2 regions of the Lactobacillus sp. CA30L genome follow, and region 2 is predicted to be linked to the other one. Evidence: predicted binding sites of a transcription regulator. Region 2 holds the regulator's gene; the other holds the start of a gene.
What was found. The regulator HrcA, encoded in region 2, represses chaperone genes, less so after heat shock. The targets are predictions, from matches to a motif close to TTAGCACTCNNNNNNNNNGAGTGCTAA.
Positions count from the first base shown of each region.

Region 1: the regulator HrcA is predicted to act here: its motif matches at 7,173-7,199, upstream of AC2JF8_RS02970 (Hsp20/alpha crystallin family protein).

Region 1 covers NZ_JBWXGB010000002.1:89,016-101,066, forward strand. Annotated here, with positions in the region: gene AC2JF8_RS02940 (BMP family lipoprotein) at 1-468, shown strand, start outside; gene AC2JF8_RS02945 (ABC transporter ATP-binding protein) at 549-2,084, shown strand; gene AC2JF8_RS02950 (ABC transporter permease) at 2,077-3,216, shown strand; gene AC2JF8_RS02955 (ABC transporter permease) at 3,216-4,172, shown strand; gene AC2JF8_RS02960 (nucleoside hydrolase) at 4,182-5,120, shown strand; gene AC2JF8_RS02965 (C1 family peptidase) at 5,191-6,507, opposite strand; gene AC2JF8_RS02970 (Hsp20/alpha crystallin family protein) at 6,647-7,069, opposite strand; gene greA (transcription elongation factor GreA) at 7,278-7,739, shown strand; gene AC2JF8_RS02980 (Y-family DNA polymerase) at 7,818-9,131, shown strand; gene AC2JF8_RS02985 (hypothetical protein) at 9,124-9,480, shown strand; gene AC2JF8_RS02990 (CPBP family glutamic-type intramembrane protease) at 9,568-10,230, shown strand; tRNA gene AC2JF8_RS02995 (tRNA-Gly) at 10,284-10,354, opposite strand; gene AC2JF8_RS03000 (SOS response-associated peptidase family protein) at 10,411-11,016, opposite strand; gene trpS (tryptophan--tRNA ligase) at 11,113-12,051, shown strand, end outside.
Region 2 covers NZ_JBWXGB010000005.1:8,856-20,906, forward strand. Annotated here, with positions in the region: gene dnaJ (molecular chaperone DnaJ) at 1-842, opposite strand, end outside; gene dnaK (molecular chaperone DnaK) at 917-2,782, opposite strand; gene grpE (nucleotide exchange factor GrpE) at 2,801-3,412, opposite strand; gene hrcA (heat-inducible transcriptional repressor HrcA) at 3,425-4,474, opposite strand; gene ribF (riboflavin biosynthesis protein RibF) at 4,607-5,539, opposite strand; gene truB (tRNA pseudouridine(55) synthase TruB) at 5,559-6,452, opposite strand; gene AC2JF8_RS06655 (ribosome-binding factor A) at 6,495-6,857, opposite strand; gene infB (translation initiation factor IF-2) at 6,876-9,521, opposite strand; gene AC2JF8_RS06665 (L7Ae/L30e/S12e/Gadd45 family ribosomal protein) at 9,526-9,837, opposite strand; gene rnpM (RNase P modulator RnpM) at 9,840-10,136, opposite strand; gene nusA (transcription termination factor NusA) at 10,177-11,436, opposite strand; gene rimP (ribosome maturation factor RimP) at 11,455-11,928, opposite strand; gene AC2JF8_RS06685 (PolC-type DNA polymerase III) at 12,034-12,051, opposite strand, start outside.

The DNA.
Region 1 (12,051 bases), on a different contig from region 2:
GTAAGCACGTCCTATATTGGCAACTTTACCGCAACTGATAAGGCCAAGTCGATTGCCCAGTCCATGTATGCAAACCACGCGGACGTTATTTACCAGGCTGCCGGCAACGCGGGCAACGGCGTGTTCCAAGAGGGCAAGGCTTACAACCAGGCGCGTCCGGCCAGTCAAAAGGTCTGGGTCATCGGCGTTGACGTTGACCAGGAACACCTGGGCAGCTACAAGTCCAAGGACAATAAGAAGGGCAACTTTACTTTGACTTCCGTATTAAAGGGGCTGAATGTTGCAACCGAAACCTTGGCAAACGATGCAGCCCAGGGCAAGTTCCCGGGTGGCAAGCACCTCGTCTACACCCTGAAGGGTGACGGGGTTTCAATCACGAAGGGCAACTTGGATGCAAAGGCCTGGGCAGCGGTCCAGGATGCGCGCAAGCAGATAATTGCAGGCAAAATCATGGTTGCGGCCAAATAAGGGCTACTGAAAAAGCAATTGAATTGATTAAGGGACTCTTTGTATGCTGATGCAAAGAGTCTTTTACAGGGGAATTAATAATGAACGAGACGACAAATGTAATCGAGATGCGCAATATCGTCAAGGACTTCAACGGCTTTAAGGCTAATGATGGCATTAACCTAACCTTGAAGCGGGGCGAAATTTTGGCGCTCCTCGGTGAAAATGGTGCCGGGAAGTCGACCCTAATGAGTATTTTGTCGGGGCTGATCACGCCGACAGCAGGGAAGATTAAGGTGCGCGGACAGGAAGTGGCCGTGAAAAACCCAACCGTTGCCAAAAATCTGGGGATTGGGATGGTGCACCAGCACTTCATGCTGATGGATTCCTTTACCGTTTTGGAAAATATTATCCTGGGCCACGAACCCGTTCGTGGTCCTAAACTGAATTTTAGCAAGGCCAAACAAGAAATTGACGCGCTGTCTAAACGCTACAACCTCAATGTTGATCCCATGAAAAAGGTGAGCGAGATCACGGTGGCGCAGCAGCAGCGGGTGGAGATTCTCAAGATCCTTTACCGGGGGGCCGACATCATGATCTTTGATGAGCCGACGGCGGTCTTGACCCCGCAGGAAATCACGGAGTTCATTGAAATCCTCAAGGGCCTGGCGCTTGAGGGCAAATCCATCATTCTGATCACCCACAAGCTGGAGGAAATCAAGCAGACGGCGGATGAGGTGACCGTTATCCGTGCCGGTAAAAGCGTGGGGACCTTTAATGTGGACGAGGTTAGCGATAATCGCCTGGCCGAGCTGATGGTTGGACGCCACGTCAACATGCGGCTGGACAAACCCGCTGCCCAAATGGGCAAGACGATGCTCAGAGTTGACAACCTGCAGGCAAAAAACAGCCAGGGCGTTCAGACACTGAAGGGTCTGTCCTTTGACCTGCATGCCGGGGAAATTCTCGGCGTCGCTGGAATCGATGGCAATGGTCAGGACGAGCTTGTCCGGGCGCTGACCGGTTTGCAGCACGTTGATTCGGGCCGCGTCTTCATTGCTGGCCAGGACATGACCAATCAGAATGTCCGCAAGATTACGGAAAAGGGCGTTGCCCACATTCCTGCTGACCGGCAGAAGTATGGTTTGATATTGCCGTTTTCGGTTGCGGCCAACCTCAGCTTGCAGACTTACTACAAGGCGCCGTTTTCAAAGCATAATGTGATGCACCATGATGTCATCAACAAGTACGCTGACGACCTTATCAACAAGTTTGATATCCGAACAACAAGCAGTGGCGTACCGGTTGGGGAACTGTCCGGTGGGAACGAGCAGAAGGTAATCATTGCCCGCGAATTGAGCCGGGACAGCGACCTGATCATTGCCTTTCAACCGACCCGCGGGTTGGATGTTGGTGCGATTGAATATATTCACAAGCAGCTGCTGCTTGAACGCGCTAAGGGCAAGGCCATCCTGCTGGTTTCCTATGAACTGGATGAAATTATGCAGCTGTCGGATCGCATTATCGTTCTCCACGACGGCGACATCTCGGGTGAGGTGAAGCCAGAAGAAACGAGCGATGAGGAACTAGGCCTGCTGATGACGGGCTTCAAGAAAGAAGGCACAACTTTTGCTTAAGGTGACCCCCAAAATAAAGAAAATTTTAGTACCGCTGATCTCGATTGTGGCCGGCTTTTTGGTTGGTGCGCTGATCATGCTCGTGTGGAGCTATAACCCGGTTGACGCATACACGTCGATGTTTACTAGTGCCCTGGGCAATATGAACGGAATCGGGGAAACCATCCGTGAGGCCACGCCGCTGATTTTTACGGCCATCGGCTTCGCCATTGCCTCGAAGGCCGGCTTCTTCAACATTGGTCTGCCGGGCCAAGCGCAGGCAGGCTGGCTGGCATCCATCTGGATCGTGCTTGCCAACCCCGGCATGCCCAAGGTGCTGCTATTGCCGCTGGCGATTGTGGCCGGCGTCGTGGCCGGTGCCATTGTGGCGGGAATCGCGGGCTGGCTGCGCGCGCAATTTGGCACCAACGAAGTGATTACAACGATTATGATCAACTACATTGTCCTGTACGTTTGTCAGCACCTGACCCAGCAGGTGATGCCGGCTAGACTGCGCCTGGATATTGATACGACCAAGACGATTAGCGCCAATGGCAGCCTAAAGATTCCGTGGCTGAGCAAAATGTTTGGCGATTCGCGGATCAACGCCGGGATCTTCATTGCGGTCGTGGCGGTATTCTTTTACTGGTACCTGATGAAAAAGACGACAACGGGCTTTGAAATTGAGGCCGTCGGCACTAACCCTTTCGCCAGTCGCTACGCCGGCATGTCGACTAAGAAAAACATCATGATCTCGATGCTTCTGTCCGGCGGCTTTGCTGGGTTGGGCGGTGTTGTTCAGGGCCTGGGGACCTACCAGAACTACTTCACCCAGACCACCAGTCTCGACATCGGGTGGGACGGCTTGTCCGTTGCCCTTTTGGGCGGCGGCACCGCCCTCGGGATCCTGCTTGCGGCCGTCTTGTTTTCAATTTTAAAAATTGGGGGCCTGGGCATGCAGACCATCGCGGGGATTCCGTACGAAATAGTGTCCATTGTGATTGCGGCAATCATCTTCTTCGTCGCCATCCAGTACGTGATTGGACGGTTGTTTAAAAATAAGCAAACGGCTAAAAGCGCTGGCAAGAGCACAGACGCGGCTGCTGCAGAAACTGCCGCTGGACCCAAGACTAGTGAAGGAGGACAGGGCTAATGAACTTAATGACAATTTTACCCTTATTGGTCTCATCGACCTTTGTGTACTCGACGCCGCTGATTTTTACGGCTTTAGGCGGGGTATACAGTGAAAACGCGGGGATTACTAACATTGGTCTGGAGGGCATCATGACGATGGGCGCCTTTGCCTCAATTGTCTTCAATCTGACCTTTGCCTCGACCTTTGGTACCCTCACGCCCTGGCTCGGAACTATCGTTGGCGGGGTCACCGGCGTTTTCTTCGCCTTGCTTCATGCCGTGGCAACCATCAACTTTCACGCCGATCACATTATCAGCGGGACGGTGCTGAACTTGATGGCTCCACCTTTGGGCGTGTTTTTGATCAAGGCTATTTATGACAAGGGGCAAACGGAAAACATCAACCAGAGCTTTGGCTACTTCAGCTTTCCGGGGCTCGCCGATATTCCCGTCATCGGACCCATTTTCTTCAGGGACACGTCGGCCCCGGCTTGGGTGGCCATCATCCTTGCGCTTATCTTGTGGTGGGTGCTATACAAGACCCGCTTCGGCTTGCGCCTGCGTGCCTGCGGCGAAAACCCGCAGGCGGCGGACACGATGGGGGTCAACGTTTACGGCATGCGCTATGCGGGCGTGCTGATTTCCGGTTTTCTGGGCGGCATCGGCGGGGCCGTTTTTGCCGAGGCAATCTCAGGCAACTTCTCGGTTTCGACCATCGCGGGTCAGGGCTTCATGGCGCTGGCCGCAATGATCTTTGGCAAGTGGAACCCGCTCGGTGCGATGCTGGCCTCGCTGTTTTTTGGCTTTGCCCAGAGTCTGAGCATCATCGGCAACCAGCTGCCGTTTTTCAACCATATCCCAGCCGTCTACATGCAGATTGCACCGTACGTGCTCACCATTGTGATTCTGGTCCTGTTCTTCGGCAAGTCGGTGGCACCGGCTGCCGACGGGCAAAATTACGTTAAGTCTAAGTAGGAGAAAATAATGAAAGAAATTTACTTTAACCATGACGGCAATATCGACGACCTGGTGTCCTGCCTGCTCTTGCTGCAGGCTCCCGGTATCAAGCTCATCGGCATCAGTGCGATTGATGCGGACGGCTACGTTGATCCGGCCGTTGAAGTCTGCCGCAAATTGACTGACCGCTTTAACCTGCGCGGTGATCAGCTGGAAGTGGCCCGTTCGACTTCACGTGCGGTCAACCAGTTCCCGGAAGCTTGGCGCACGGGTTCCTATTCCTTCAATTACTTGCCGATGCTGAATGAAGCGGGGAAAATGATTACCAGGGAAGCGGCCAAGCCAGCGCACTTGGACATGGTTGACAAGATCAAGCACGCCGCCCACAAGGTCACGCTGGTCATGACCGGTCCTTTGACAGACCTGGCCCGTGCTCTGGAAGTCGACCCCACCATTAGCGAAAACATTGAATGCCTTTACTGGATGGGGGGATCTCTTGATGGCCACGGCAACGTGGTTCAGGTTAACGCGGATGGTACCCAGGAGTGGAACGCCTTCTGGGACCCCTATGCGGTGGAACGCGTCCTGCAGGCAGATATCGCAATGCAGGTTGTGGGACTTGAAAGCAGCGAGGAGCTGCCCTTAACGGATGAAGTCAGAATGCACTGGGCCAGCCTGCGCAGGTATCCGGCCGTTGACCTGGTGGGCCAGGGCTATAGCCTGCTGGTCAACCCGCCGGTTCAGAGCGCCCAATTATACTTCTGGGATGTTTTGACGACCATCAGTGCGCTCTACCCGGAAGTGGTCCAGGCGGTGGCAACGCACAGGGTTAAGGTGATCACGACCGGTACAGCCGCAGGGCGTCTGGTTGATGATCCTAATGGTCATGAGGTAACCCTGGTGACCAAGGCCAACAAGGAAGAATTTTTCCGGAGGTTCGATGAGCTCCTCATGCGGACCAAGTAAGGGATTTAATTATACAAAAAAGACGAGGTTCGGGTTTGAACCTCGTCTTTTTGTTAGTTCTGTACTCAGTTTAAGCGAGTGAATCCCAAGCGGGCAGGTCTGTTACCGGACCCTCTGCCAGGGCTACTTGTTCAGGTGTCAGGTACTTCTTGTGGACAACAACCTCGTAGGTGTTGTCTTTGAACCAGTCGTTGGTCATGACGAAGAAACCCTTGTCACCGTTTTTCTCGCCCCAGGAATTTTCAACCTTCCACTGGCGAATGTGGCCCTGGTCCTCATCGACGCCGACTATCGTCATGGCGTGGGTGGAGGCACCGCTGCCCGTGCGCAGGCGGTCCGCCTTGGACATCTTGAGGTCGACCCCGTACAATTCGCTCATCTTGTATAATTCGCTGTCCAGGTAGCCCTTCTTACGGTCGCTTTGTTCGCCGACATCATTGCCGAACCATACGGCTTCGCCGTCCTTCAACTGGCTAACGGCGGCAGACTCCAGGTATTCCATCGGCACGTTAAGGAACTTGATCCGGTAGGAGCCCGCAACGTTGTCCTCAAACGGCAGCCCGTAGAGCTTGCCGTATTCATGGTCAGGGGCATTGGTCAAGACAACGTAGTCGTCGAAGTCGACGTCGCCCATATACTTGTGCAAGAATTCCAGTGGGGTCAGGTCCTTGTCCAGGTGGTAGTTCTTGTCGTCGTCGCGGTATTCCAGGTCAAACTTCTTCGGAGGTTCACCGACGGCAATGGCCGTCATCCGGTAGACCTCGCCCAGGAACTGTTCGCGCGCCTGCTTGATTTTTTCCTCTTCACCGTCCTGCTTCAACTTGCGCAAAACAAGCGCGTCCTTGTGCAGCTTGTCGGCCAGTGATTTGGCAAAGGCGCTGGTGTTGTTGGTGTTGGCATTCTCCGGCATTGCGTATGAAGGCACTACGCCGTACTTGGCAACCAGGGCTGCCGCCATGTGGAACTGACCGCCGTCTTCGCCGGCCCCTTCTAAGTGCGCCCTAACGGTGCGGGAGTCCAGTGGCTGGTCGGCCGTGTCCAAAATGTTGTCGTAGAAGATGTTTGCCCGTTCAATCTTGTCCCAGAAGAAGTTGTAGCTCTGCGAGAAGGTAAAGTTCTTAACGTGGTACTTTTGACCAAAATTGTGACGCAGAATATTGAGCGTGGCGAATTCCCAGCAGCGGCCCGATTGCAGCTGGTTGGTGACGTTTTCGGTGTCCAGTTCGGTTGAAAAGACCCTGGTTAATTCCCCCTGAACGCGGTCATTGTAGGCTGCCGCCTGAACGCCGCTTTTTTGGGCGGCGCGGGCAACAACCTGGTTCTGCGGGTTGGCGTTGAACTTTTCCGCAAATTTTTCCAATTCTTGGACGGTAACTTTATGTCCCATAAATTAATCTCCTTTTTAATCTTTTTTTAAATTACTTTATATTTTAAGCCAAAACAAAAGCGAGTTCAATGGTTGAACTCGCTTTAGAGAATTATTTGTCTGGGCAGCTTAATTAAAAGCGCCCTCCATGCTATCCGCATTAGTCAATTTGGATTGAATTGTCGCCTGCGTTCGTGCTTTGCTTGGGCAGGGTAATAGTCAATACGCCGTTGTCATATTTTGCATGAATGTCGCTGGCAGCTACATCTGGCAGTCTGAAGCTGCGGGAAATGTGGCCTTCGCTCCGTTCACGGTGGATAATGCTGCCATCCTTTGACAGGTCCTTGAAGGCCTTTCTGGAGCCTGAGATGCTCAGAACGCCGTTATCGTAATTCACGTTAATCTTGTCCTTGTCCATCCCGGGCATGTCTACTTTGATTATGTATTCGTGGTCGTTTTCAACGACGTCTGACTGCATTAGTTTTGCTATTTCGTTATTGTTAAAAAGTTTACGCGGAAGATCAAACCAATCATTCATTGCATCAAATAAGTCATCGCGGTGATTCATCATTTCATTTGCCATAGTAAAAACTTCCTTTCAAATATGTTGTTGTAACGGAAGACTTTTCTTTCATTTCTTCCTTACACTGATTATTATAGTAGGCATACCGGAAAAAGGGAAACAATTAGCACTCTTTATTTTAGATTGCTAATTTTAAAAGCAGAACGTTGCTATAACAGTATTTTTAACTTGTGGATAATTTTTAGCATAAGTAACGGAGAGAATAATTATGGTTTACTACCAGAAGATGACGCCTGAAGGCTACCAAAAGATCAAGGCAGAAATTGCACGTTTAAAAAAAGACCGCCCGCGGCGAATTAAGATTCTGCAGGAGGCCCGTGCCCTTGGCGACTTGTCCGAGAACACGGAGTATACGGAGGCCAAGCGGGACCTCGGACACCTGCAGAGTCGCCTGCGCTACTTGGACAAGCAGCTGAAGTATGCCGAAGTAGTTGAAAAAACTGCGGACGGCAAGGTCAACCTGGGCAAGACCGTTACCCTGCAATTTGAAGGCGAAAAGGGGACCGAACGATACGTGGTGGTTGGACGGATGGAAGCAGATATTGCGGCGGGCAAAGTTGCGTTTGACTCGCCGCTGGGGCAGGCAATCATGAAAAAGCCTGCAGGCACACTGGTCCAGGTGGAGGCCCCGGCCGGTCGGTACGGCGTGATGATTGTTGCGATTGACTAAAAATGTTCTTGCTTATCCGAACTTGTGTTTGTATAATGAAGTTATCGAACAAACGTTTGAGATAGGAAGTGGACAGCAGTGTATGATTATCGGTATGAACCGCACCATGTAGTTTTCATGATTGACAACAAGTCGTTTTATGCCAGCTGCGAGGCACTCAGGCTGGGTCTCAATCCGATGAAGGCGGTGCTTGCGGTTGTTTCGCACCAGCCCAATACCAAAAACGGCTCGGGCTTGATCATGGCGGCCTCGCCCCTGGCTAAGAAGAAGTACGGCTTGACCAATGTGATGCGGGTGCGTGATTTGCCCAGCAAAAGGGAGGCCCCGGACCTGATCCTGGTTGAGCCCCACATGAATTTGTATATCAGGCGCAGCATGCAAGTCTTAGAGATTTTTCGGCAGTACGCAGCTGAAGAAGATATTCACGTCTATTCGATTGATGAGTCGATGATTGACATGACCAAGTCCTGGCACCTGTTTGGCGCAGATCCTTACCTGGTGGGCCGCCGAATCCAGGTGGAAATCAGAACCAAGCTTGGACTCTACACCACCTGCGGCATTGGCGAAAACCCACTGCTTGCCAAGCTGGCCATGGATATTTCCGCTAAGCACCGGAAGTCGATGATTGACTACTGGCACTATATTGACGTTCCCGACACAATTTGGCAGATTGCCAACCTGGAAGATGTCTGGGGCATCGGCAAGCGGACGGCGCAGCGCTTGCGCCGCCTGCACATCAGCAATATGTACGAATTGGCTCATACGGATCCCGCCCTTTTGCAAAAAGAGTTTGGCGTAATGGGGGCACAGCTATTTGCCATCAGCTGGGGCGTGGATCGCAGCGTCATAAGCGAAAAGTTTTTTCCAAAAATGAAAAATTACGGCAACTCGCAGATCTTGACCAGGGACTACACCGTTCAGCGCGATATTGAAATCGTGCTGCGTGAAATTGGTGAGCAGGTTGCGGCCAGAATTCGGGCCCACAAGCTGCAGGCTGGCTGCATCAGCTTGTACGTTGGATTCTCCCAGTACCGCTCTGCGGGCGTTCGCAAGGGCTTCAGCGTCCAACGAAAAATTTGCCCCACCAATGATAGCGACCTGGTGGTCCAGGAGGTTTTGGCCCTTTTTCGTACGAATTGGCATGGTGAAGCCGTCCGGGCACTGGGAATCAACTGCAGCCGCCTAGCGGCAGATAACTGTGAACAATTAACGTTTTTTGTGCAGCCGTGGCGCCAGCTGAAGAAGCGCACCGTGACGGCAACGGTGGACAAGATCCGGCAAAAGTACGGCTTCACGAGCGTGGTTAAAGCATCCAGCCTGCTAGATGGCGCAACCGCCATTCGGCGCGCCAACCTGGTCGGTGGTCACAATGGCGGCAACGCCTATGAATGACTTTGACAAGATCGTGCTGGACTTTTTCAAAAATTACCAGGATCGAAAAATGAAGAAGTGGGTGGGCTTTTTCCTAAGCGATCATACGGTGGCGATTACCCGCGACGAGAAGCGGCGCACCAGCAAGCATCCGCGCAAGCAGGCCATGTCTCCCGAAGAAATCAGCGTGCAGCTGCTCAAGGCATACGGCAACCACCGCTTGGTGCACCTGCAGGTCAAGGTGGTGGACGGTGATGATCAGTTGCCTGCAGATGTTGCGGGCTTTGTCAATGGCTATAGCGATGAGGGGATTGTCGTGGACGGACATAAAATTGCCCTGGAAGATATTAACCACATCGAAGTCGATTAGGAATTGCACGGCCTAGCTTTTTCATACCGTCTTTTTTTGCTATAATATGGAATTTGTAAGGCACAAAATGTAGATCGAGGTAATTCTGTGAACACACCGGCATCAAGAGACGGCAACTTAATTCGCTATATTTTTTATGTTATTGGATACTTAATGGCCGTTGGTGCATATAAGCTTGCTACCAAAAACGCACCGGTTCACGTCTGGGACCTCGTCTTATTTGCGACGATTTCCTTAATGGTTATCTTGTTCTACGTTTACCGCTTCAACCGGGAGCAACGGTATTTTGACCGCAGCTTCGCGGGCTCGTGGCTCAACTACTTTGGCACGATTGTAGCGTTAACCGTGGTGGTGACCGCACTGCGCATCAGCGTCTCCTGGATGCAGGCATATAGCAGGCTCAGCTTATACGGCTTTCAGGTGGCGTTCTTGCGGCATGAATCGGATAGCGGCTACTGGTTCTTGCTGCTTGCGGTGGGCGTTGTCCTGCCGGTTTTGCAGGAGTTTTTGGCCACCGGGTTTTTGTTCAACTACGCCTTCAGGCGCAGCACGGTGACGACCGCGTTTTTGGGGATGCTTGTCTCGGGAATTCTGTTCAGCCTGCTCAACTGCCAGGGCTCGGTTGTCCTCTTAGCGATCGACGTTCTTTTCGGGGCGCTCTTTGCCTGGTCCTACCTCTACGCCCAGACACTGTGGATGCCCGTCTACCTGGCGGTGCTCAATGGCGTTCTTTTGGTGATCATGACGTAGAACCTGGACAAAATAAAAAAGGCGATGAAATTAATCATCGCCTTTTTTGCGTGAGCGGATAGCGTGAATCGAACCCGCATCTTCAGCTTGGGAAGCTAACGTTCTACCATTAAACTATACCCGCATTACTGAAATAGTTTACCATGTTTTTGGTTTAAATCCAAGCCCTGATTTTCACTTTTAGGTCCTGGCCGCAAGCTTGGCGACAGTCAGGTCAACGCGGCTGCGGTCAAGTAGCCGGGAAAAATCCTGAAACAGCCAGCGGCGCAGCTCGTCCGCTTCCAGCACCAGGGGCATGCGGTCGTGCACGGGCGCCATTATGCCGTTAGGCGCGGTCGTGGCCATTGCAAAGTGGCCTTCTTCGTAGATGCCGGCAATCAGGGTCAGGGGCGCGCCCGCATTGCTGAAGCTGAAGCGCTCATGGTAACGGCGGCCGTTGGCAGCCAGGTAAGTCTGCTGACTGCTTTCATAAAATTGCCGGGCAATAATAATGCAGCGTCTCCGGGCAAAGGATGCGTCCCACATTGAGGGTTTTTGCTCGAAGAACCGTTCAACGCGCGCGTTGAAGACAACGGCCTTATTGTTAACAGGACTAGGGTAGCCCCAGCTTTTCGGCGTCAGCAGCAGCTGCTGGCCCTGGTAGACCAGGACCGGGGCCAGACCGCTGGGGAAAACATCCTGGTCCTGCGGCAGCGTTGATGCCAGCTCGCTCAGTGGCAGGTTGAGGTCGGTAGTTAAGTATTTTTTGATTTCTGCCAGACGCGGCAGCTGAAACTGGTTGCACATTTTTTCCTCCGTGTTTAATCATTGCGTGATTTTTGGTAGAATTGACTATGATTATTGCATTAAAGCAGGTTTTGACTTTCAAGGAAGGTAGATACGATGAAAAAGAAAATTATCCTCACGGGCGACCGGCCAACGGGGAAGCTGCACGTGGGCCACTACATTGGTTCTTTGAAGAATCGGGTTAAGTTGCAGAACGCGGGCGACTACCAGCCCTACATTATGATTGCCGACACGCAGGCCCTGACCGATAATGCGCGCAACCCCGAAAAGATTAAAAACAGTCTGGTGCAGGTGGCGCTTGACTACCTGGCCGTCGGCATCGACCCGCAGGTTTCGACCATCTTCGTGCAGTCGCAGATTCCGGCCCTGTTTGAACTCACGGCCTACTACATGGACCTCGTGACGGTCAGCCGCCTGGAGCGCAACCCAACCGTCAAGGCCGAAATCAAACAGAAGAATTTTAACGACTCGATTCCGGTGGGCTTTTTGAATTACCCGGTGTCCCAGGCGGCCGACATTACCGCCTTCAAGGCGACACTCGTGCCCGTTGGGGACGACCAGGAGCCGATGCTTGAACAGACCCGTGAAATTGTGCGCACGTTCAACCGCGTCTACCACAAGGACGTGCTGGTTGAACCCGAAGGCTACTTTCCCAGCAAGGGCCAGGGCCGCTTGCCGGGTCTTGACGGCAACGCCAAGATGTCCAAGTCCCTAGGTAATGCCATCTACCTGGCCGACGATGCCGCGATCGTTCAAAAGAAGATCATGTCGATGTATACCGACCCGGGCCACGTTCACGTGGAGGATCCGGGCAAGGTCGAGGGCAACACGGTCTTCACCTACCTTGATATTTTTGCTCCCGATAAGGATAAGGTAGCAGAAATGAAGGAAGAATACCAAAAAGGCGGCTTGGGCGACGTCAAGCTCAAGCGCTACCTGAATAAGGTGATGGAAGAAGAACTGGCCCCGATTCGCGCCCGCCGCGCCCGTTACGAACAAAACCTGGACGAGGTCTACGAGATGCTGCAGGAGGGG
Region 2 (12,051 bases):
GAGATCGGCACAGTAGTATAGATCGTTGTCCCGCTGCGCTCAAAGTCCTTTGACGGCTTGATGCGATAACTAATATACAAGTCACCGTAAGGACCACCATTCTTGCCGGCCTCGCCCTGACCCTCGTAGCGCAGCTGCTGACCATTATCAATACCAGCTGGGATATTAACCTCGATCGTGTTCTTGCCTTGAACTACGCCGTCGCCGTGGCAGGTCTGGCACGGGTGTTCAATGATAACGCCGCGACCATGACACTTGTCGCAGACGGTCTGCCGGCGGACAACGCCAATCAGCGACTGCTGGGTAACCGTCATGTAGCCCGTGCCGTTGCACTTGTCACAGGTGATTGGGTGCGTGCCCTTTTCGGCACCGTTGCCGCCACACGTCGGACAGGTTTCGCTGCGCGTATATGAAATCTGAGTTTTTTTGCCATTAATGGCATCCATAAATTCAATTGTCAAGGTATAGTCAAGGTCCTGCCCGCGCGTTGGGGCAGTTGGATTAGCCCGGCGCTGTGCGCCGCCTGCTGCACCACCGAAGAAGTCGTTGAAGATGTCGCCGAAGTCGCCGAAACCGCCAAAATCGCTATAGCCCTGGCCGCCTCCGCCAAAGCCCTGGCCGTTAACACCGGCTGCACCAAATTGGTCATACTGGGCCCGCTTCTTTTGGTCATGGAGCACTTCATAGGCCTCATTGATTTTTTTGTACTTTTCTTCAGCACCCGGTTCATGGTTGATGTCTGGGTGGTATTTTTTTGCTAATTTACGGTAAGCAGAGTTAATTTCTTTATCACTGGCATTGCGATCAACACCGAGCACACCATAATAATCTTCCTGTGCCATCTAAAAGCTCCTTACTTTCCAAAAGAAAAGAACTACTTTGCGGCAGTTCTTTTCTGATTTATTCAATTATAAACCTATTGCTTATCTGGGTCTACCTTATGGAACTCACCGTCGCCAGCCGCACCATTGTTTGCATCGCCGCCTTCGGTGCCCGGTTTCTGGGGACCTGCCTGCGGTCCGCCTTGACCCTGGGCACCTTGAGCGCCACCATTTGCCTGGTATAGCTTGACGGCTAGGTCCTGGGCAACCTTAGACAATTCATCCTTCTTGGTCTTCATTTCGTCCAAGTTGTTGTCCTTTTGCGCCTTCTTCAAAGCGTCAAGGGCTTCTTGAACCTTCTTGGTATCATCTTCCGATACCTTGCCCTTAACGTCCTTGAGCGTTTTTTCCGTCGAAAAGATTAACTGGTCAACTTCATTGCGCAAGTCGACTTCTTCCTTCTTCTTCTTGTCCTCTTCGGCGTGTTCTTCGGCCTCTTTTTGCATCTTCTGAATTTCTTCATCAGACAAACCGGATGAACTCTTGATCGTGATCTTCTGTTCCTTGCCTGTCCCCATGTCCTTGGCAGAAACGTTGACGATACCGTTCTTATCAATATCGAAGGTAACCTGAATTTGCGGGACGCCGCGTGGAGCAGCAGGAATATCCGTCAGTTCAAAGCGGCCCAGCGTCTTGTCGTCTGCTGCCATTGGGCGTTCACCCTGCAAAACGTGCACGTCAACGGCGGGCTGGTTGTCGGCCGCGGTCGAGAAGATTTGACTCTTAGAGGTTGGAATGGTCGTGTTCTTTTCGATTAACTTGGTGAAGACGCCGCCCATGGTTTCAATCCCCAGGGAAAGGGGCGTAACATCGAGCAGAACAACGTCTTTAACGTCGCCGGAGATAACGCCGCCCTGGATTGCCGCACCTAACGCAACGGCTTCATCAGGGTTGATAGAGTGGTCAGGCTCCTTGCCAGCCCACTTCTTAACCGCTTCTTGCACCGCTGGAATACGGGTTGAACCACCATTTAAAATCACCTTGTCAATGTCATTAACGGTGAGGTCGGCATCTTTTAGCGCATTGTCAAATGGAATCTTGGTCTTGTCGACTAAGTCAGCCGTCAATTCCTCAAACTTGGCCCGCGTTAAGTCTGCTTCTAGGTGCAGCGGTCCTGCTTCGCCAGCAGAAATAAACGGAAGTGAAATATGAGTCGACGACACGCCAGACAAGTCCTTCTTGGCCTTTTCAGCGGCATCCTTCAACCGCTGCATTGCCATCTTGTCCTTGGATAAATCAACGCTGTTTTCATCCTTGAAGTTCTTGACCAGCCAGGCAATAATCTTGTCATCAAAGTCATCACCGCCAAGGTGCGTATCACCGTTGGTAGATAAAACTTGGAAGACCCCATCGCCCAACTGCAAAACAGAAACATCGAAGGTGCCGCCGCCGAGGTCATAGACCAGAACTTTTTCATCTTCGGCATCCTTGTCAAGACCATAGGCCAGTGAAGAAGCAGTCGGCTCGTTGATGATCCGTTTAACTTCCAGGCCCGCAATCTTGCCGGCATCCTTGGTGGCCTGACGTTGCGCATCGTTGAAGTAAGCGGGAACCGTAATTACTGCCTCAGTGACCTTTTCGCCCAGGTAGTCCTCAGCAAATTTCTTGATGTACTGCAGGATCATCGCTGAAATTTCTTGCGGCGTGTAGGTCTTATCACCAAACTTAACCTTGTAATCGGTCTCGCCCATGTGGCGCTTGATTGATGAAATCGTGTTCGGATTAGTGATTGCTTGCCGCTTGGCAACTTCACCAACCTGAATTTCGCCATCTTTAAAAGCAACTACTGACGGAGTAGTCCGATTTCCTTCCGGATTGGTAATAATTTTAGGTTCTTTTCCTTCCAGAACAGCAACTGCTGAGTTGGTAGTTCCGAGGTCAATTCCGATAACTTTTGACATTGTTTAACTTCCTTTCACTTACTGTGCAACAACGACCATTGCTGGTCTTAAAGTACGATCCTTATAACGGTAGCCCTTTTGCAGGACCTGGACAACGTGATCCTTTTGATCATCATTCTCAGCCCCAACCGTTTGCACGGCCTGGTGCAGCGTCGGATCAAACTTGACGCCTTCCGCTTCAATCTCGCTGATTCCGTGGTCCTTCATGGCTTTGACAAGTGCGTCGAGCGTCATCTGAACCCCCTTCTTGAGCTGCTTTGAGGCTTCGTCATCGACCTTAGTGGCCAGTGCGCGCTCCAAGTTGTCCATTGCGGGCAAAATATCCTTTGCCAAAGACTGCGATTCATACTTGATCAGCTGCGCGCGTTCATTGTTATAACGGTTTTGCATATTTTGCATCTCAGCTTGACTGCGCAGGAACTTGTCTTCGAGGTCCCGGTTGTCAGCCTGTAGTGCAGCCAGCTTAGCGGCAGAGTCTTCTTTCTGATCCCCTGCGTCTTTCTGCTTGCCGGAATTTGCTCCGGCAGCTGATTCATTTTTGCCTGCATCTTTTTTCTTGGATGCCGCTTCAGAAGATTCGGTTTTATCCTTCTTTAGTTTTTTTTCTTTAGGAAATTTTTCCTTACTCACGGCTAACCTCCTTTATTTAAACCGACCGTAATACTCCAGCAGCTTCTTGGCCAATTCGTTTCTGAAATATTCCAGAAGGCCAATCACCTGCGAATACGGCATATTGTTCGGGCCGAGCAGCGCGATCACGCCCTTGCCGTGCGAGCCAACGCTGTATTCTGCCGTTAGCAGACTGTAATCCTTCAGCAAGTCATTGGACAATTCCGAACCCAGGCTAACCTGAACCGGATAATGGCCGATGCTTGTGCCGCTAGGTTGGTCCATTAAACTTGAGATCAAGTCGTTGTGGTCAATCAGTTCATACAGCGACCGCAGGCTCGCGACGTCGCTCATTGAAGCGGTATTCAATAGGTTGAGCTGTCCGTCAACGTACATCTGCTCGCTGGCAGCATCGTTAATCACGTCCTCAACCAGATCAAGCAGCTCGCCCGCGTGATGACTGCTGAGCTTCTTGCCCAGGCCGCGGTTAAGCAGTGCCGGCGTTACCTTGCTGAGCGTTTTGCCCACCAACTCGTCGTTAATCATTCGGACAGCCTTCTCAACCTCATCGCCGTGAACGTTGTGCGGCAGACTGTAGACCTGGTTATGGACATTGCCGTCACTTGTCACCAGAATCGCCATAATCTGCCGGCTAAACAGCGGGACAATGCGGAAGCCCGTGATGGTCAAGTTGCTGCTTTCCGGTCCCTCCGCAAAGGCCGTATAGTTGGTCAAGTCTGACAGAATCTTGGCTGCCTCCTGCACAATTTCATTTACCTGGTGAAACGGCTGGTCTAGCTGGTTCACGATTCGCTGGTAGACGGATGACGGAATCTGTAGGGGTTCAACCAGGTTATCGAGGTAATAGCGGTAACCGTCCGTTGACGGCACGCGCCCACTCGACAAGTGGGTCTTCTCAATCAGTCCCTTGTCTTCCAAAACAGCCATCTCATTGCGGACGGTTGCGCTTGAAACCTTAATCGGCAACTGCTTCATCACGGTCTTGGAGCCGACTGGATCATTGGTCTGCGTAAAATCATTAATAATTGTTTTTAAAATTAGTTCTTGACGTTCGGTCAACATAAGTATCGCCCTCACTTTTAGCACTCATTGCTGTTAGGTGCTAACAACTATTATGATACTAGCATTTAGCAGAATGTCAAGTTGAGTGCTAATTTTTTTGCAATAAAATTAACCCGCGCTGCACATAAAAAACTATTTCTGCCGGGCAAAGTAGTCCTTGATCTCGGCCTCGTCCTGCGCCATCCGTTTTTTTAATTCAGCCAGGCCCGCAAACTTAATCTCGCCGCGGGTATACTTGTACCACTTGATAATCATTTCTTGATCGTATGCCTCTTCATCAAAGCCAAAGAGGTTTGATTCAATGTAGATTTTTTTGCCATTGTGAATGGTAACGTTGTAGCCCACGCTGGTCATCGAGTCGTACCACCTGCCGCCAATCTTGGTTCTCGTGGCGTAAACCCCGACCTTGGGCACGACCTTGTTCTCGCTCCAGACCAGATTTGCGGTCGGATAGCCCAACTTGTGGCCGTTGCGCAAGCCGTGCCCGACGGTGCCCGACATCACGTAGGGTTCACCCAGAAGTTCTGCCGCCAGCGCCATGTTGCCCGCACTAATTGCCTTTTTAATTTCGGTCGAACCGATTTTCTGCCCCTCATAAGACTGTTTCGGAACATCAATAATCTTAAAGCGGCCGCGGGCAAAGCGCGGAAAGTTGGTCATGTTGGCAACGTCCCGCGGTCCGTACGTATAGTCAAAGCCCGCCACAACGGTGTCTGCGTGGAGCTTGATGATGATCTCATCGACAAATTCCTGCGCGGTCAGCCTGCTGAAACGGTCGTTAAAGTGCATCACCAGCAGGTAGTCTACCCCCAGCGCACGCATTTTGTAGGCCTTTTCTGGCAGGCTGTCAATGTAGGACACGTCGGCATTCTGGTACACCTCTTTAGGGTGCCGGTCAAAGGTCATTACCATCAGCGGCAGGCTGCTTTTTCTCGCCGCCATTTGGGCCAGCTTAATCAGCTGCTGGTGGCCGCGGTGAACGCCGTCAAAAAAGCCGAGGGCCAAAACGGTTTTGTCCGGGATTAAGTTTTCTTCTACCGGATAAGTTAAATGGATAATTTGCACGATAAAGCCTTCATTTCACCTAATTATTTTGTAAAAGCATTAAATAGGGGCGATACTGGGTATCATCTTTTTGATATATTGCCTTAACCCTTTTATTGTACCGTAATGCAACCCATTTTGCATTTGTTTCCAGGGAGATTGCCGCCCCATTTTGCACCTTGAGCCACTGGTTTTCCGGTAGGTCCACCTGCGGGTAATCCGCAAAAAAGGCATCGATGGGCTGAATAAGAGCAGCCGCCCTGCTCGGATCGCTGACAATTTCATCCAGCTTGACCGCCTGGTGAACATCAAAGCCGGCACTCGCCGTGCGCCTCAGGCTGGCCATAACGGCTGGCACGCCTAATTTTGCACCCAGATCGTTAACAAGCGAGCGCACATAGGTGCCCTTGCTGCACTCGATCTTAAAGCCAAAGGTTTCCCGGCATTCCTGCCGATCCAACGTGGGGTTCCCGCTTAAATCATAAGAAAAAACCCGCACGGTCCTTTGCGGCCGTTCAACCGCGATCCCAGCCCGGGCATACTCATACAAGTGTTTGCCGTTGACCCGCACGGCCGAATATATTGGCGGGACCTGTACGATGGAGCCGGTAAAGGCCTGCATGGCCGTCTGAATCGTGCTGGCACTAATTAGGTCCGTTATTTCCTCTTTCGCCAGCACCTTGCCGCTCAGGTCGTAGCTGTCGGTTGCTAGTCCCAGGACGCCTGTGCCCTCGTACTTCTTGTTACGCGTGTGCATAAGCTCGATCAGTTTAGTCGCCTGCCCGATTGCAATCGGCAAGACGCCCGTCACATCAGGGTCAAGTGTCCCTGCATGGCCAATTTTTTTAATGTGCAGTGCACGCCGCAGTTTGTATACGACGTCGCTGCTCGTCATGCCCTTGTCCTTATCGATTACTAAAATTCCGTTTATCATCATTGCCCCCGCCGACTAAAAAAGCGCCGTTTGGCGCTTTAACTAATTGTTTCGCTCCGTGTCCTGCTTCTTGAGGTCAGCAATCAAGCGATCAATTTTACTACCATATTTGACTGAGTTATCGCGCTTGAAAATCAGCTCGGGAACCTTGTAGACGGTCAAAACCTGTCCCAGCAGGTGGCGCATCATTCCCTTGGCTTTTTCCAAACCAGCAGCGGTTTCCTCTTCTTTTTGCGGATCTTCGGAAAGAATGCTGTAATAAATGGTCGCATAAGACAAGTCATTGGTACATTCAACCGCCGTGATTGTGACGTCATCAACGCGTGGATCACGAATATTCTTCCGCAAAATCTTAGTCAGTTCACGGAGGATCTCTCCTTCAACACGACCTATTCTGTGCTTCATCGTTTCCTCCTAGCAAAACTACTTAGGCTGAACTTCCTGCTTTTCAACGGCTTCGAGTTCGTCGCCAATCTTGATATCATTGTAGCCTTCAATCGTCAGCCCACAGTCCAAGCCCTGCTTAACCATCTTGACGTCGTCCTTGAAGCGCTTGAGTGAAGCCACCTTGCCGGTGTAAATCACGACGCCATCGCGGATGAGGTTGACTTCCGAATCACGGGAAACGTAGCCAGAGTCAACGAAGGCACCGGCAATCGTTCCGACCTTTGAAACCTTCCAGGTTTCACGGACGGTCATGTTGCCAACAACCTTATCTTCATAAGTAGGCTCGAGCATCCCCTGCATGGCGGCCTTAACGTCGTCGATGGCCTTGTAAATAATGCTGTAGAGGCGGATGTCGACGCCGTCGGACTCGGCCTGTGACCTGGCCGTTGCGGTTGGACGAACGTTGAATCCGATGATGAAACCATTAGAGGCCCCAGCAAGGGTGACGTCCGAATCATTAACCGCACCGACACCGGCGTGGACGATGTTGACCCGCACGCCCTCAACCTCAATCTTTTCAAGCGATTGCTGCAGTGCTTCGACAGAGCCCTGGACGTCAGCCTTCAAAACGATGTCGACTTCCTTCATGTTTTCCTTCTTCATCGTGTCAAACAGGTTGTCCAAGGTAACGTGCTGAACGTTCTCACGCGCGTGCACGAGGGCCTGTTCGGCTCTTTGCTCACCGATGGTACGGGCGGTCTTCTCGTCGTCGAAGACAACGAGCTTGTCGGCCGACTCCGGAACATCGTTCAATCCGGTGATTTCAACCGGCATCGATGGCGTCGCCTTCTCAATCTGGCGACCGCGGTCGTTGGTCATGACCCGGACGCGCCCGAAGCGGTTGCCGACAACAATCGGATCACCGGTATGCAGCGTGCCCTGCTGAATTAGCAGGTCGGCAACGGGACCACGTCCCCTTGACAGACGGGCCTCAATAACAGTACCGATTGCCTTTTGTTCAGGGTCAGCCCTGAGTTCCATCACGTCGGCCTGCAGCAGAATCATCTGCAGCAGCTCGTCAACATTTTCGCCCGTCTTAGCGGAGATATTGACAAAAATCGTGTCGCCACCGTAATTTTCCGGGATAAGGTTATACTTCATCAGCTGCTCGGTGACGTGTTCCGGGTTGGCACCAGGAACATCCATCTTGTTAATCGCAACAATGATTGGAACGTGCGCACTTTTGGCGTGGTCAATAGCTTCAATTGTTTGAGGCATGACCCCGTCATCAGCAGCAACAACCAGGACAACAATATCCGTGATCTCAGCTCCACGCTCACGCATGTTTGAGAACGCGGCGTGACCCGGCGTATCCAAAAAGGTGATCGGCTTGTTGTCGATTCTAACCTGGTAGGCACCAATCTTCTGCGTGATACCGCCGGCTTCGTGGGCCGAAACGTGCGTGTGACGCAGACGGTCAAGCAGCGTGGTCTTACCGTGGTCGACGTGACCCATAATCGTGACCACTGGTGGCCGCTTAACCTGCTTCTTGGATTCCTTTGAGGCTCCCATGCGCTTGTCGTACAGGTTGTCAATGTCGGACAGGTCCTCGTGGACCTTTTCTTCAGCATTGATGCCGTATTCCGCCGCAATCAGTTCAATCGCATCCTTGTCCAGCGATTGGTTCTGGTTCGTCATCACGCCCAGCATGAAGAGTTTCTTAACGATTTCAGCCGGTTCACGGTGCAGCAGCTTGCCGAGGTCCTGCGCGTTCATCCCCACTTCATAAACCAGGGTCTCTGGCAACGGACGCTCTTTTCTCTGTGTTGGCTGCTTCTTAGGAGCCTGCTCAAATTGATGCTTCTTGTTCTTCCGCTTGCGCTTGGGATAATTATTGTTGCCGCCATACGTTTGGTTTCTGCCCTTGCGGCCAGGCTTGCCCGAATTGCGGGTATAGCCGTTGCCCCGGCGTTTTTCTTCCTTAGCCGGTTCAGGTCCGCCCGCAGCTTTCACGCCCTGTGGCTTGCCCGTGTGCGCAGCAGTCGAGCCCTGGTTCTGCTTCAACCGGGCCGGTGACGGCTTGATAATCTTGGGACCGGCCACTTGGGAGGCTGTGCTTTCAGTCCTGGCAACCTTCTTAACGGTATTTGGTGCGGGTGCTTTTTTAACGTTCTCCGCTTCTTTGCCGGCTTGAGGTTTTGCCACATCCTTGCTTAAGTTCTTGGCGGGCACTTCAGCCTGACGAATCGCCGTATGTTCTTCAACGCGCTGCTTCTGCTTCAACTGCTTAAGCAAGTCTTGCGTAGCCGGCTTGGGCGTACTCTTTCGTGAACCTTGGTTAGCGCGGCGGCCCGAATGGTCCTGGCTCTGCGAGCGGTTGTTTATGCGCCGGTTCCTGCGGCGACCGTTATTTTTGCTGCCGGAAGCATCCTCCCGCTTTTTCTCGTTTTTCCGGATTGAGTTGACGGAAATTTTGATTTTTCCGCCTTTTTTTGCGGAACTTTCTTGTTTTTGGGCAGGAGCGGGGCTGCTAAAACTTCCCTTTAGCTGATTCACTTGTGAATCTTCTAGTGATGACATATGGTTCTTAACATCGAACCCAAGATCTTTCGCCTTGGTGACCACAACTTTATTTTCGATGCCTAACTCTTTTGCGATTTCATAAATTCTTTTCTTAGCCATCCAATCACACTCCTTCATTAACCTTTTGTACTAATGCTTTGCAAAAGCCGGCATCGGTAATACCCAACACCTTGCGCTTTTTGCCAACTGCATGCGAAATTTCGCTGCCGCTAAAGGCGGAAATGACCGTAATATCATTCTGCTCAGCAACTCTTGCGACTTTTTCACGTGTATCCGCGTGACTGTCATTAGCCAAAACAACTACCTTAACTTTTTGTGCCTTGAGGCCGATAAGGACCGTCTCAAGCCCCGTAACCAGCTTCCCGGCCCGCTGGGCAAGTCCCAGCAGATTCAAAGCTTTCTGTCTATTTTGCAAATCTATTTATCACCAAATAATTCTTTCCTTGCCTTTTGATGGTCGACGTAGGCATATAATTCCTCGTAAAAACTTGCGGGGATATTTGCGCCCAGGCTCCGTTCAAGCACGCCTTTTTTCTGGGCCTGCTTTATTTTGTCCGGGTCAAGTGAAACATATGCGCCGCGCCCGGGCTTTTTGCCCGTAGAATCAACGGCAACATTCTTTTCCTTGTCGACCACAATGCGAACCAATTCCTTCTTCGGCTGCATGGTATCAGTCAACAGGTCTTTCCGCATTGGAATTTTTCTTTTTTTCAAAAGAACTCACCCCTTGCCACATTCTTCGTCAGTGCTTACGCTATTCAACTGTCTCTTCACCGTCGGTACTCCCAACATCTTCCGCTTCGGCCGCAGCATCATCGCCAGCAGCTTCTCCGTTTTCTTCAGCGACCAGGTCCGAATCTTCCTCTTCCACAGAAGACTCATTCGAATCATCCGCAGCGGTTTCCGCGTCTATTTCCGCGCTCTGAATGGCCTCTTCATTTTCCTCATCGGCTTCATCGGCGCCCTCGTTAACAAATTCAACTTCAGACTCCGGCCTGATATCAATCTTGTAGCCGGTCAGGCGCGCCGCCAGACGAACATTCTGGCCCTTCTTGCCGATCGCCAGCGACAGCTGGTAATCCGGAACAATCACCAGGGCACTCTTTTCGTCCTCCTCGTCACCGAACTGAACGGCAATGACCTCTGCGGGATTGAGCGCATTGGCAATGAAGTCCGACGGGTCTTCTTCATATTTAACAACGTCGATGTTTTCGCCGTCAAGTTCGTTGACCACATTCTGCACGCGCGCACCGCGTTGACCCACACAAGTACCGACCGGATCAATGTTCGGGTCGTTTGACTTAACCGCAATCTTCGTCCGGTCACCGGCCTCGCGTGCGATTGAGACGATCTCGACCGTCCCGTCGTAAATCTCCGGCACTTCCTGCTCAAACAGGCGCTTAACCATGTCCGGGGCGGTTCGTGACACCGTGATCTGCGCACCCTTGGCGTCAGAACCAACGTGCGTCACAATCACGCGGATTTGGTCCTGCGGGTTGTAGTTTTCGTGCGGCATCTGGTCATTACGCGGCATTACCGCTTCAACATTACCAATTTTAACATAAACGAAGCGATTATCGCGCCTCTCAACCGTCCCGGTAATCAGTTCGTCCTCATATTGCGAATATTCATCGATAATATGATTCCGTTCTGCTTCCCGCAAGTGCTGCATGATGACCTGCTTGGCGGTCTGGGCGGCAATGCGCCCAAAATTCTTCGGTGCCACGTCAAAGCGGATCTTGTCGCCCAGCTCGTAAGCCTTGTTGATGGCAAGAGCATCCTTCAGGCTTATTTCCAAGCGGTCATCGTGGACCTCCTCGACGACAACCTTTTCGCTCATCATCTTGAAGTTGCCCCTGCGTTCGTCGAATTCAACCACAACGTTCGTTGCCTGGTTGTAATTCTTTTTATAAGCAGCAATAAGTGCAGCCTCAATCGCTTCTACGATCACATCTTGCTTGATACCCTTAGTTTCTTCTAAAGTCGCAAACGCCTCTAGCATTTCTTTCGACATAACTTTTAATCGGCCTTTCTAAAATTCAATTGCAAAACGAATGTTTGCAACCAGTTTACGGGGAATAGTTATTACCTTCCGCCTTGTTTTGATCTTGATTTCCAACGAAATTTCGTCTTCGTCGTACGCTTTGAGCGTCCCCTCGAATTCCTTTTCACCCGCAACTTTTTGGTAAAGGCCGACGTGAACGTAATTGTTCAGCGCCTTCTGCCAATCCTTCGCGGTCTTAACCGGGCGTTCGACACCGGGCGAGGAAACCTCAAGAACGTAGGGGGTCGGAAACGGATCCGGTTCGATTTCGTCGAGCTTGGTCGAAATCAATTCGCTTAAACCCGCAATCTCATCCATATCAATCCCGTTTTCACGGTCTACGTATATCCTTAAATAGTCCTGCCCCTTTTCCTTTACGTATTCAATATCCACCAATTCGTCGTTGCGCGACGCAATAATTGGCTTAATCTCTGCAAGAACAAAATCTTTAACTTTCGCCAAGTACTTTCCTCCGTAATAAAAAGAGTGAGCAGAAATTGCTCACTCCGAATCATTATTCGAACTTATATATGAAGTATACCACAATTATATTAATACTGCAAAATTTTAAAAGAGCGAAAGTTG